Regions from separate parts of the Gordonia rubripertincta genome, predicted to be linked through region 2. Evidence: predicted binding sites of a transcription regulator. Region 2 holds the regulator's gene; the other holds the start of a gene.
What was found. Region 2 encodes HspR, which represses chaperone genes until heat shock. Its sites were predicted from a motif close to ANNTGAGTNNNNNNNACTCANNT; they were not measured.
Positions count from the first base shown of each region.

Region 1: clpB (ATP-dependent chaperone ClpB) is a predicted target of HspR. The motif match lies at 2,762-2,784, and genes of this name have one in related genera.

Region 1 is NZ_CP136136.1:557,550-563,690, forward strand. It holds gene clpB (ATP-dependent chaperone ClpB) at 140-2,692, opposite strand; gene RVF83_RS02405 (esterase/lipase family protein) at 2,919-4,166, shown strand; gene RVF83_RS02410 (DUF2784 domain-containing protein) at 4,230-4,616, opposite strand; gene RVF83_RS02415 (cytochrome P450) at 4,732-5,970, shown strand; gene RVF83_RS02420 (DsbA family protein) at 6,014-6,141, shown strand, end outside.
Region 2 is NZ_CP136136.1:712,531-718,671, forward strand. It holds partial or broken gene RVF83_RS03115 (hypothetical protein) at 1-618, opposite strand, end outside; gene RVF83_RS03120 (hypothetical protein) at 702-1,796, opposite strand; gene RVF83_RS03125 (antibiotic biosynthesis monooxygenase family protein) at 1,836-2,138, opposite strand; gene RVF83_RS03130 (SRPBCC family protein) at 2,214-2,681, opposite strand; gene RVF83_RS03135 (heat shock protein transcriptional repressor HspR) at 2,736-3,134, opposite strand; gene dnaJ (molecular chaperone DnaJ) at 3,138-4,334, opposite strand; gene grpE (nucleotide exchange factor GrpE) at 4,518-5,141, opposite strand; gene dnaK (molecular chaperone DnaK) at 5,138-6,141, opposite strand, start outside.

The DNA.
Region 1 (6,141 bases), 150 kb from region 2:
CCGAACCTCGTTTCGACTGCGCGACCTCGATCGACGTCGCATCGTCGAAGTGAGGTCCACCCGTCGGGTGTCATATACCGAGGACAACCAAAAGGGGCCCACCCCCGAAGGGATGGGCCCCTGGTCGCGTCACTCGTGATCAGCCGAGGACCAGCGACTCGCCGTCGGCACTGACGTTCACCGGAACGATGTCGCCGTCGCGGATGTCGCCGGAGAGCAGCTGCCTGGCGAGCTGGTCGCCGATGGCCTGCTGCACCAGGCGGCGGAGCGGACGGGCGCCGTACAGCGGATCGAATCCACGTGCACCCAGCCATTCCTTGGCCTTCGGCGAGACCTCGAGGTCGAGGCGACGCTGGGCCAGCCGCTTCTTGAGCTGTCCGAGCTGGATGTCGACGATCGCCACCAGCTCCTCGGGGCTCAGCGGGTCGAAGATGACCACGTCGTCGAGGCGGTTGATGAACTCGGGCTTGAAGGCCGAGCGCACCGCGTTCATGACGTGTTCCTTGTCGCCACCGGCGCCGAGGTTCGACGTCAGGATCAGGATGGTGTTGCGGAAGTCCACCGTCCGTCCCTGGCCGTCGGTGAGTCGACCTTCGTCGAGCACCTGCAGCAGCACGTCGAACACGTCCGGATGGGCCTTCTCGATCTCGTCGAACAGGACCACCGTGTACGGCCGACGCCGCACCGCCTCGGTCAGCTGACCACCGGCCTCATACCCGACGTAACCGGGTGGAGCACCGACGAGCCTTGCGACGCTGTGCTTCTCGCCGTACTCGCTCATGTCGATGCGGACCATCGCCCGCTCGTCGTCGAACAAGAACTCGGCGAGTGCCTTGGCCAGCTCGGTCTTGCCGACGCCGGTCGGGCCGAGGAACATGAACGAACCCAGTGGCCGGTTCGGGTCGGCGACGCCGGCCCGGGCACGACGCACCGCGTCGGAGACGGCCTCGACGGCAGCCTTCTGTCCGATGACTCGCTTGCCCAGTTCGTCCTCCATGCGCAGCAGCTTGGCGGTCTCACCTTCGAGCATGCGTCCGGCCGGGATTCCGGTCCACGACGACACGACCTGTGCCACGTCGTCGGGTCCGACCTCCTCCTGGAGCATGACGTCCTGCCCGGGATCGGTACCGGTCTTCTCCAGCGCGGCCTCGAGTTCCTTCTCCAGTCCGGGGATTCGGCCGTACCGCAGCTCGGCTGCGCGTCCGAGGTCACCGTCGCGCTCGGCGCGTTCGGCTTCTCCACGGAGACGATCCAGCTCTTCCTTGAGGTCGCGTACCGCGTCGATCGCGGTCTTCTCCGACTGCCACCGTGCGGACAGCTCGTTGAGCTTCTCCTTCTGGTCGGCCAGTTCGGCGCGCAACTTCTCGAGCCGTTCCTTCGACGCCGCGTCCGTTTCCTTCTGCAGCGCAACCTCTTCGACCTCGAGCCGGCGGACGATGCGCTCGACCTCGTCGATCTCGACGGGGCGCGAGTCGATCTCCATCCGCAGCCGCGACGCCGCCTCGTCGACGAGGTCGATGGCCTTGTCGGGGAGGAAGCGCGAGGTGATGTAGCGGTCGGAAAGGGTTGCGGCAGCGACCAATGCGGAGTCGGTGATGCGCACACCGTGGTGCACCTCGTACCGGTCCTTCAGGCCGCGCAGGATGCCGATGGCATCCTCGACCGACGGTTCGCCGACGTACACTTGCTGGAATCGACGCTCGAGCGCGGCGTCCTTCTCGATGTACTTACGGTATTCCTCGAGGGTGGTGGCACCGACCAGCCGCAGCTCACCACGAGCGAGCATCGGCTTGATCATGTTGCCGGCGTCCATCGCGGAATCGCCTGTGGCACCGGCTCCGACGATGGTGTGCAGCTCATCGATGAAGGTGATGATCTGGCCGTCGGAATTCTTGATCTCGTCGAGCACGGCCTTCAGCCGCTCCTCGAACTCGCCGCGATACTTCGCGCCGGCGACCATCGAACCCATGTCGAGGGAGATGACGGTCTTGTTCCGCAGCGACTCGGGTACGTCACCGGCGACGACACGCTGGGCGAGGCCCTCGACGATCGCGGTCTTGCCGACGCCGGGCTCACCGATGAGGACCGGGTTGTTCTTGGTCCGTCGGCTGAGCACCTGCACGACGCGCCGGATCTCGGTGTCGCGACCGATGACCGGGTCGAGCTTGCCCTCGCGGGCGGCCGCGGTCAGGTCGGTCGAGTACTTCTCGAGCGCCTGGTAGGTCGACTCCGGGTCCTCGCTCGTGACCCGTCGGCTCCCGCGGACTGCGACGAACGCATCCCGCAGTTCCTGGGGGGTTGCTCCGGCGTTGTGCAGCAACTTGGCGACATCGGAGTCACCGGTCGCCAGACCGACGACGATGTGCTCGGTCGAGACGTACTCGTCGCCGAGTTCACCGGCCAGCTGCTGAGCTGCGCTGACCGCCGCGATCGATTCGCGGGAGAGTTGTGGGGTGGCACTGGCCTGCGCGACCGTCGGCATGCGGTCGACCAACATCTGGGCCTGCGCACGAACATTCGACGGGTCCACGCCCACTGCCTTGAGCAGCGGCGACGCGATGCCGTCGGACTGATCGAGCAGTGCCACCAGGATGTGGGCGGGCCGCACGTCGGGGTTGCCAGCACTGGCCGCCGCCTGCACAGCAGCGCTCAATGCCTGCTGTGTCTTCGTGGTGGGGGTGAAGCTGTCCACTCGCGTGCACCTTTCTCTTTAGTCCAACAGGCTCAAGTATGAGCCATACGAGGGATGCAACGCCAACAAAGTTGAGTCCATTCCGCTCATGCTTACCATTTTTGTGATGTGTGCCACTCACCCCAGGGTCGCGGTTTCTCAGAGGAAGCGCCACCCGCACCAGCCCGGTGACGAGACACTCGCCGATCCGGGCTCAGCTTTCAGTGGACAGACGTACACTGAGATCATGCCTGCCGAACCTGTACGCACTCGCGAACTGCCGGCGTTGGCAGCCTTGGGCCGCGATGAGCTGAACAAAGCGGTCGCGGGGATCGCGACCGTCCATTCATCCGTGGCCGATACCGTCTTCACCGGCCTGCGGGTCGTGTGGGGTCCGAGGGTCCGCCCCGCCCAGATGGTGCACGACGCGATCAGCACGTCCATCTACTCGGCGATCACGTCGACCGTCGACGTGGCCGGTGACCTGGCCGAGTCGCTGGCGGTGCACAACAGCGGCGTTCCCTCCGAGACCAAACGAGGCGCCGTGGCCCTCGGCATCCTCGACGGACTGATCGGCGATCAGCTGACCGCCGAGCATTCGCCCCTGGCCCCCGACATCGCAATCCGCGTCGACGGCGCGGCCGTTCCCATCACCCCGGATGGACTCGCGACCGCCTTCCCCGAGGCAACCGGACACCTGACGATTTTCCTGCACGGCCTGATGGAGACCGAGTTCGCGTGGGAACGCGGCAAACGGCCCACTTACGGCACTCGCCTCGCCCACGATCTCGGCAGCACCGAGGTTCAGATCCGGTACAACACGGGACGCCATATCAGCGAAAACGGCCGCGATCTCGCGCGACTGCTCGACGACCTGGTCTTGCTGTGGCCGGTTCCGATCACCGGCCTCACCCTCATCGGCCACTCGATGGGCGGTCTGGTCATCCGCAGCGCATGCCATCAAGGCGCTGCGCGTGATGCTTACTGGCCCAAGCTCGTTCGACACACCGTATGCCTCGGCACTCCCCACCTCGGGGCACCGCTGGCTCGAGGAGTCCACCGCGCAACGGCAGCGTTGCGCCTGTGGCCGACGAGCCGACCGTTCGGCACCTTGCTCGGTCGTCGCAGCGCCGGGGTTCGCGACCTGTTCCGCGGGGCCGTCACCGAGGAACACTGGCGGGACGCCGATCCGGAAGCCTTCTCGCAGCCCGCCGTCGACTATCCGCCCCTGATGGAGGGGGCGCGACACCTCTACGTGACGGCCACGGTGACCCAACGTCCGGACCACCCGTTCGGCCGCATCGTCGGCGACGGATTGGTGCTGACCAACAGTGGCGGTGGTCGGGATCGCAAGCATCACCTCGGATTCGAGGTCGACGACGGATTCCACATCGGCGGCGCCCACCACTTCACCTTGCTCAACGACGACGCCGTGTACGACTGGATGCTCCCGCTGCTGAGACCCCGGCGCGCGCTGCCGCGGGGCACCCGCTGAACCCACCCGCCGTCCGTCACGATCGCGACCTCGCTCCACAAGCGCTGGCCCCAGGTAGCGCGTCTACCCCGAACTCGCGATTTTGCGGTGGCGCGAACCGGTCCGCACCCGCCACCACAACCACACCCACGACACGATGACCAGCACAGCGACCAACCCGCGCACCAGCCCGAGTGCCGACTCCGGGTAGATCACCCCGGTCAGGTAGTTGTCGATGAATCCGGTGGGCGGCAGTCCTCGCTCGCCCGCCTGGTGACGCGCCCAATTCTCGGCGTCGGTGAGTGGGCACTCCAAGCCCAGGACCACCGATGCGATCCCCCAGGCCACCGCGACGAGGTGCAGCAGGATCGTGCGCGGCCACCGCCAGGCGATGAACCCGCCGAACATCACGTACAGCAGGAACATCATGTGCAGGACCGCTATGCCGTCGGCCAGGACCCGATAAGGCATGTGTCCAGCGTAAATGGGGCGGGTTCGTCAATCTGCCGATCTGGGACACACGTGTATCGGACACTCGGAGCGAGGACACCCACTCGACGGAAGGACGCCTTCGGTGAGCACCAGCATGACCGACGAGGCCGCCAACGTACTTGCCGATCCGACGGCGTACGCCGACGAACCACGACTACACGCCGCGATGGCACATCTCCGGGCGAACAATCCGGTCGCGTATGTGGACAAATGGCCTTACCGCCCCTTCTACGCGATCACCAAGCGCACCGACATCATGGACATCGAGCGCGATCACAACCTGTGGCTCAGCGAGCCGCGACCCGTGCTGGTGACCGCTGCGGCCGACGATTTCGCCAAGTCACAACTCGAGTCCGGAGCGGGACTGCGCACCCTGATCCACATGGACGACCCCCACCACAAGAAGGTCCGCGCGATCGGACAGGACTGGTTTCGGCCAAAGGCGTTGCGTGCGCTGCAGATCCAGGTTGACGCACTCGCCAAGCGCTTCGTCGACAAGATGGCCGAGATCGGTCCGGAATGCGACTTCGTCGAGGATGTCGCCGTCCACTTCCCGCTGTACGTCATCCTGTCGCTGCTCGGGCTGCCCGAAGAGGACTTCCCGCGGATGCACCAGCTCACCCAGGAACTGTTCGGCGGCGACGACGCGGAGTACCAGCGCGGCACCACCGTCGAGGAACGACTGGCGACACTGCTCGACTTCTTCGACTACTTCAGCAAGCTGACCGCCTCGCGCCGAGCGAACCCCACCGGCGACCTGGCGTCGGCAATCGCCAACGGCCGCATCGACGGTGAGCCCATGTCTGACGTCGACACCGCGTCCTACTACGTGATCGTCGCCAGCGCCGGCCACGACACCACCAAGGACGCGATCTCTGGCGGTCTGCGCGCGCTCATCGAGAACCCCGGCGAACTCGCCCGCCTCCGGCACGAGCCCGACCTCATCGGCACCGCCGTCGAGGAGATGATCCGTTGGACCACACCGGTCAAGGAGTTCATGCGTACCGCCGCCGCGGACACGACGGTGCGCGGCGTACCCATCGCCGAGGGCGAATCCGTCTACCTCGCTTACACTTCCGGGAACCGTGACGAAGAGATCTTCGACGACCCGTTCACCTTCGACGTCGCCCGCTTCCCGAACAAACACCTCGCGTTCGGTTACGGCGTGCATTTCTGCCTCGGCGCAGCCCTGGCCCGGATGGAGATGAGGAGCCTGTTCAGCGAACTGATCCCGCGTCTGGACTCGATCGAGTTCGCCGGCGAACCCGAGTTGGCCGCCACCGTGTTCGTCGGCGGACTCAAGCACCTGCCGATCCGCTACTCGCTGCGCTGAGACACACGCGTCGAAGCCGGTCGAACTGGGTACACGGACATCCATGACCCACTTCGACTTCTACTTCGATCCGGTGTGCCCGTTCGCCTGGGCCGCGTCACGATGGCTCCGGGAACGCGCGGCCACACACGGCGCCGAGGTCGACTGGCATCTCATGAGCCTCGCGATCCT
Region 2 (6,141 bases):
TTCGAAGGCGGGGGCGATGCCCGGCATCTCCGCGCCGGGTCCGACCACGATGATCGAGGTGATGTCTCGACCGCGCGGCAGCTTGGCGATCGCGGTTGCCAGTGCCGATGCCCCGTCGGGATCGGTGACGGACGCGAGCCGGTGGGTGGTGAAATCGGCTGTTCCGAGGACCGCCCCCGAGGTCGTGTCGACCGTGGCCACCGTCGTACCGGATGCCGGTGCGGCCTCCCGATCGAGATCCACGACCGCGACGACGCCGCCACGGGTGGCATGAGTGCACGCGATCTCGGCGAGTGCCGAGGCGTAACCGGTGACGACGACACGGTCGTGCCAGGATTCGGCGGCGCCACTCGACCCGAAGGCCTGTGACAGGTGCTTGCGGACGTCCTCGCGGGACACGGAGACACCGATCAGGTCGACGACGACGGGCACCGAATCGACCAGCTCGACGATCGCGGCCTCTACCGCGGGAGCCGACGGATCAGGCAGGTCGACGAGGTTGCTGGCCAGGATGTGGCCATCGGCGTCGCGCACCACGGATGCGATCTGATCGTCCACGACGGATATCCCGAGAACCACGGATCCGGGCAGTCCCCCACTCGCCGGATCTTGGGTCATCGTCACCTCCACATCGACATTTGCCCATGCAGCCTAACGGCTGGGGCCGAATCTGTGGCAGCCGGACCGTCGGTGGTACCTCGTCAGACCGAGTCGGCGGGATGCTGGGTGTACGCGGCGTCGCGTACCGCCTCGTCGGTCTCCAACCCCGCACCGAGCGCCCCGCCGACGGTTGCCAGTGAGCACGTCAGCCACGCGACCTCCAGGTAGTCGGTGATTCCGGGGTCGTGACCGAGGGCGTCGCCGAAGACCTGAGGGACCACGAGGCACAGCGCGCCGACGGTCGCGAGGACGAAGAGAGCGGCATAGAACGCCGCGACCCCCAGCGCGACGGTGATGACGGTGACGGTGTTGAACAGGACGATCTGTTCGCGCGACTGCCGCGACGATCCTCGTTCCCAGAGGTTGGCGCCGATGATCAGGGTGGCGGTGATGGCGACGATCGAGCCGACGGCGACGCCGGTGAGGCGGACCCAACCGAAGGTGTCGGCCAGCAGCCAGATGTCGGCGGTGACCAGCGCGAAGACCCCGGCCGCGATGGCGCCGGTCAGTGCCCGGGTCAGCCCGAGGGCGAGGCGCCACGGCCGGTTGGCGCGCACCATCCCGGAGAGGAGGCGGAGATTGCCGGTGAGCACCCGGGCGGTGAAGGCGGTGCCCTCGTCGTCGACGTCGGTGCCCAACTGGCGGACGCGGTGCCGCAGCGGCGACTTCGACGGGGACTTCTCGTGGTCTCGGAGGTCGTCGGCGTCGGCACCGAGGAGTCGGCCGACGAGACCGATGACCGTGGTCCGCGCCCGCTGTCGTAGTCCGGTCGGACCAAGGGCGGGCACCGACAGGACCGCGACGCCGTGCACCGCGTTCGCATGCGCGACGACGGGGCGCCGGCCCACGTGGAGGGGGAGGTCGGTCAGACAGACCACCAGGTCCCATTCACGTTCGAGGAGAACGTCTCTCGCGGCGTCGACGATCTGGGCGTCGGTCGCGGGCGGCTGCACCAGGGATGCCTCGACGACCTCGATCTGCCATCGGGCTCCGGGGAAGCTGGTCTGGACGTGCTCGGTCAGGTCTGCGTCGACGAGCTTGCGCGCGAGCCCGATCGGTTGTCCGGGAGCGGCCACGACTCCGAGGACGACCACCGCTTCCTCGCCGGATGACGGCGAATCGTCCTCGAATTCCATGGAGAGGCTTCCTTTCGCGGCCGCCCCGGGACGGCCTGATCAGGCGTTGAAGGTCTCGATCAGGGTGTGCTGTTCGACGGCCGACGGAGCCTGCATGCCCGAGGCCTGGTCGTCGGAGTGCGATGCGCGGAACGAATCAGACTTCAGCCACGCCAGGAAGTCCTCCTTGGCGTCGAACTCCATGGTGGAAACGTAGGGCAGGCCCTCGGCCTCCGGACGCATCAGGGTGGCGCGGTGCAGGCCGGGAACACCCTTGAGCGTGGTGCGCATGGAGTCCGAGAATGCCTTCTCGAAGGCCTCGGCGTTCTCGGTGACATCGATGCGGTTGGTGATCACGAACATTTCGTCGACTCCTGGTGCGGGTCTGATAGGTCTCCGCCATCTTATCGACATGCTGTCGGCAAGATGGCGGTGGCATCAGCCGAACCGGTTTGCGAGCGCGCGGAGCGTGCCCTCGATGCCCTGCCCGTTCTTCTTGTCGTAACCGATCAGCTCCATGATCTTCGGGAACTTGAGCGTGGAGTAGTCGAAGGTCTCGGTGACCTGCGTGGTGGTCGGCGACGTGGCGACGAGCTCCCAACGCCAGTGATGGCCCATGGGGTGCTTCCACTCGACGACGCGGTCGGTGTCGACGTCGGTCGCGGTGGAGGTGATCGTGTACGGAACACCGAACTGCTTCATCCCGACGCTGAATCGCGCGCCGGGGGTGAGCTTTTCCGGACCCTTGACAGGCGTGTCCCGCACCGTCCCCGAACCGTCCAGTTCGGGATGACGATGCGGGTTGGCGATGAGAGCGAAGACCTCGGCAGCCGGCGCGTCGACGACGATGCGCCGTGAAACGCGGTGCGGGCCCGTGTCAACGGTGGTGACGGTGTCGGAAGCCATACCTCCAAGGTACGCGGGACCTACCGGTCGCCCTGACGAAACGAACCGGACCGTTCAGTCGCCGGAGCGCTTCCGCCGCGGCTGCCACACGACGAGGGCATTGGTCCGGGGCACCGGGACGAGCTCGCCCCCGCGACGATTCCGCGACGCAGCGACCTCGTCGGAGAGCTCACGGACACGCTGCTGCAGCGCTTCGACCTGATTGCTCAGGTCGATGATCCGTTTGATCCCTGCGAGGTTGACGCCCTCCTCCTGCGAGAGACGCTGGATCTCACGCAGGAGGTCGACGTCGCGGGAGGAGTAGCGGCGACCGCCGCCGCTCGTGCGTTGCGGGGTGACCAGACCGAGACGGTCATAGGTCCGCAGGGTCTGGGCGTGCATGCCGGCGAGCTCGGCGGCCACCGAGATCATGAAGGTCGCGCCGTCGGCGTCGAAGTTCTTCTGACCGGCCATGACTCACTTCCCCCAGTTCGCCCGTGGATCGAAACCGCTTGCCCGCTCGGCCTGATCGTAGGCACGCATCGCCTCGATCGCAGCGTCGTCGAGCTTGTCCGGCACCGCGACCTTGACCGTCACCAGCAGGTCGCCTGCACCGCCGGACCGCTTGGGGACGCCGCGGCCGCGCACGCGGAGCGTGCGGCCGTCGGTGGTGTTCGGCGGGATCTTGACCCCGACCGAGCCCTCGAGTGTCGGTACCGACACCGTCGCGCCGAGAACCAGTTCCGAGATCCGAACCGGGAGCTGCACCCGAAGGTCGTTGCCGCTGCGCGTGAACTGCTTGTGCGGCGTGACGTGGACGACGACGTAGAGGTCGCCCGAAGGTGCTCCGCGACGTCCGGCCTCACCCTGGCCGGCCAGCCGAATCCGTTGTCCGTCTTCGACTCCGGCCGGGATACGCACGTTGATGGTGCGCGTCCGGTTCTTGACTCCGCTGCCGGAGCAGTCGGTGCACGGGTCGTCGATCCGCGAGCCGGTGCCCTGGCAGTCCTGGCAGGGTTCGCTGAACCCGAAGGCACCCTGGTTGCGGCTGACGAAGCCGGAGCCGTTGCAATTAGGGCACACTCGCGGGCTGGTGCCGGGCTTGGCACCCGACCCGTGACAGGTGGTGCACGGGGACGGGCTGGTCACCCGCAGCGGGACCGTCGTGCCGAGCGCCGCGTCCTTGAAGGACAGCGACGTCTCGGTTTCGAGGTCCTTGCCGCGACGGGGACGGCTGGCCGTCGATGTGCGTTGGGATCCGCCGCCCCGGTTGAAGAGTCCGTCGAAGATGTCGCCGAATCCGCCACCGCCGCCGGCCTGACCGCCGCCGAACAGGTCGCCGAGGTCGAAGTCGCCCCCGGTCGTGTACGTCGTACCGCCGCCGGGGAAACCGCCGCCCGGGAACCCGTTGCCGCCGCCGCGGAATCGTCCGCCGGCGAACATCGCACGGGTCTCGTCGTACTCCTTGCGCTTCTCCGGATCGCTCAGCACGCTATGGGCTTCGGACACCCGCTTGAAGCGCTCTTCGGCCGCGGAATCGCCGGGATTGGCATCCGGGTGCAGCTCGCGTGCGAGCTTGCGATAGGCCTTCTTGATCTCTTCAGCCGAAGCGTCAGAAGCAACGCCCAGGTCCTTGTAGAAGTCGTGTTCCAACCACTCACGTTGTGGAGCCACCAGACGTCACCTCCTTCAAGTCTTCTGTTGTCTGGATGGGTATTTCAGTTGTTCCCCCGCCCCCTGAGGTGCGAGCGGAGCGAGCCACGAAGGGTTCCTCGCCCTTCGTGGCTCGTCGCTTGCGCTCCTCGCACCTCAGGGATCGGTGGTCGGATCGCCCCTCATGCACGGGCGATTGTTGCCTTATTGTGCACCGGTCTGGTCGCCGGCGGGCTCGGGATCGGTGACCGTCACCATGGCGGTGCGGATCACCTTCTCGCCCAGTCGGTAACCGCAGCGGTACACCGCGCCGATGACCGGGTGGTCGCCGGTGCCGTCGTGCTGAACCGCTTCGTGGAGTTCGGGGTTGAACTCCTCACCCGCGGCCCCGAAGGACTCGAGGCCCTCCGCGTTCAGCACTGCGGTCAGCTTGTCGGCGACCGCCCGGAGCGGGCCGGTCTCGAGATCGCCGTGCTCGCGGGCACGGTCGAGGTCGTCGAGGACCGGGAGGAGCTTGTCGATCAGGATCTGCTTGCCGTAGGCAACCGATCCCTGCTTCTCCTCGGCAGCTCGCCGCCGGAAGTTGGCGAACTGAGCGCGTTCCCGCTGCAGGTCGGCCGTCAGCTCAGCGAGCCGGGCGTCCGGGGATGCCTCGTCGGCCGGCTGTTCGGTGTCGGACTCGTCCACGACGGGTTCGGCGTCGGCCGGGCCGGGGCCGGCGGCCGGCTCGTCGCGCACCTCACCCGTTTCCGGGTCGATGCGACGACGGTCGGTCACCGTCACCGGCTCCTCGCCAGACCCATTCGACGAATGGGATCCTGCGGTCACTTGTTCTCCTTGGTGTCGGCGTCGTCCACGACCTCGGCGTCGACGACATCGGGATCACTGTCGGCGGCAGCGCCGGCCTCACCGTCGGCGGACTCCGCAGCGGCGTTGGCGTAGATCGCCTGGCCGAGAGCCTGCGACTCCTCGGACAGCTTCTCGATCGCGGTCTTGATCGCGGCCGAGTCGGTGCCCTTCAGTGCTTCCTTGGCGTCGTTGACCGCAGCCTCGACCTTTTCCTTCACGTCGGCCGGGACCTTGTCCTCGTTGTCCTTGAGGAACTTCTCGGTCTGGTGGACCAGCGACTCCGCCTGGTTGCGGGTCTCGGCCTCCTCGCGACGCTTGCGGTCCTCGTCGGCGTGCGCCTCGGCGTCCTTGATCATGCGGTCGATCTCGTCCTTGCTCAGGCCGGAACCGTCCTGGATGCGGATCGAGTTCTCCTTGCCGGTGCCCTTGTCCTTCGCGGTGACGTGCACGATGCCGTTGGCGTCGATGTCGAAGGTCACCTCGATCTGCGGGACACCCTGCGGCGCAGGCGCGATGCCACCCAGCTCGAAGCTGCCGAGCAGCTTGTTGTGCGAGGCGATCTCACGTTCACCCTGGTACACCTGGATCTGCACCGACGGCTGGTTGTCCTCGGCCGTGGTGTAGGTCTCGGAGCGCTTGGTCGGGATGGTGGTGTTGCGCTCGATCAGCTTGTGCATCACGCCGCCCTTGGTCTCGATGCCGAGGGACAGCGGGGTGACGTCGAGCAGCAGCACGTCCTTGACCTCGCCGCGGAGAACGCCGGCCTGCAGGGCGGCGCCGACGGCGACGACCTCGTCCGGGTTGACGCCCTTGTTGGGCTCGCGGCCACCGGTCAGCTCCTTGACCAGGTCGGTGACGGCCGGCATACGGGTGGAACCACCGACGAGCACGACGTGGTCGATATCGCCGACGGAGATGCCCGCATCCTTGATGACGGCCTGGAACGGTGCGCGGGTGCGCTCGAGCAGATCAGAGGTGA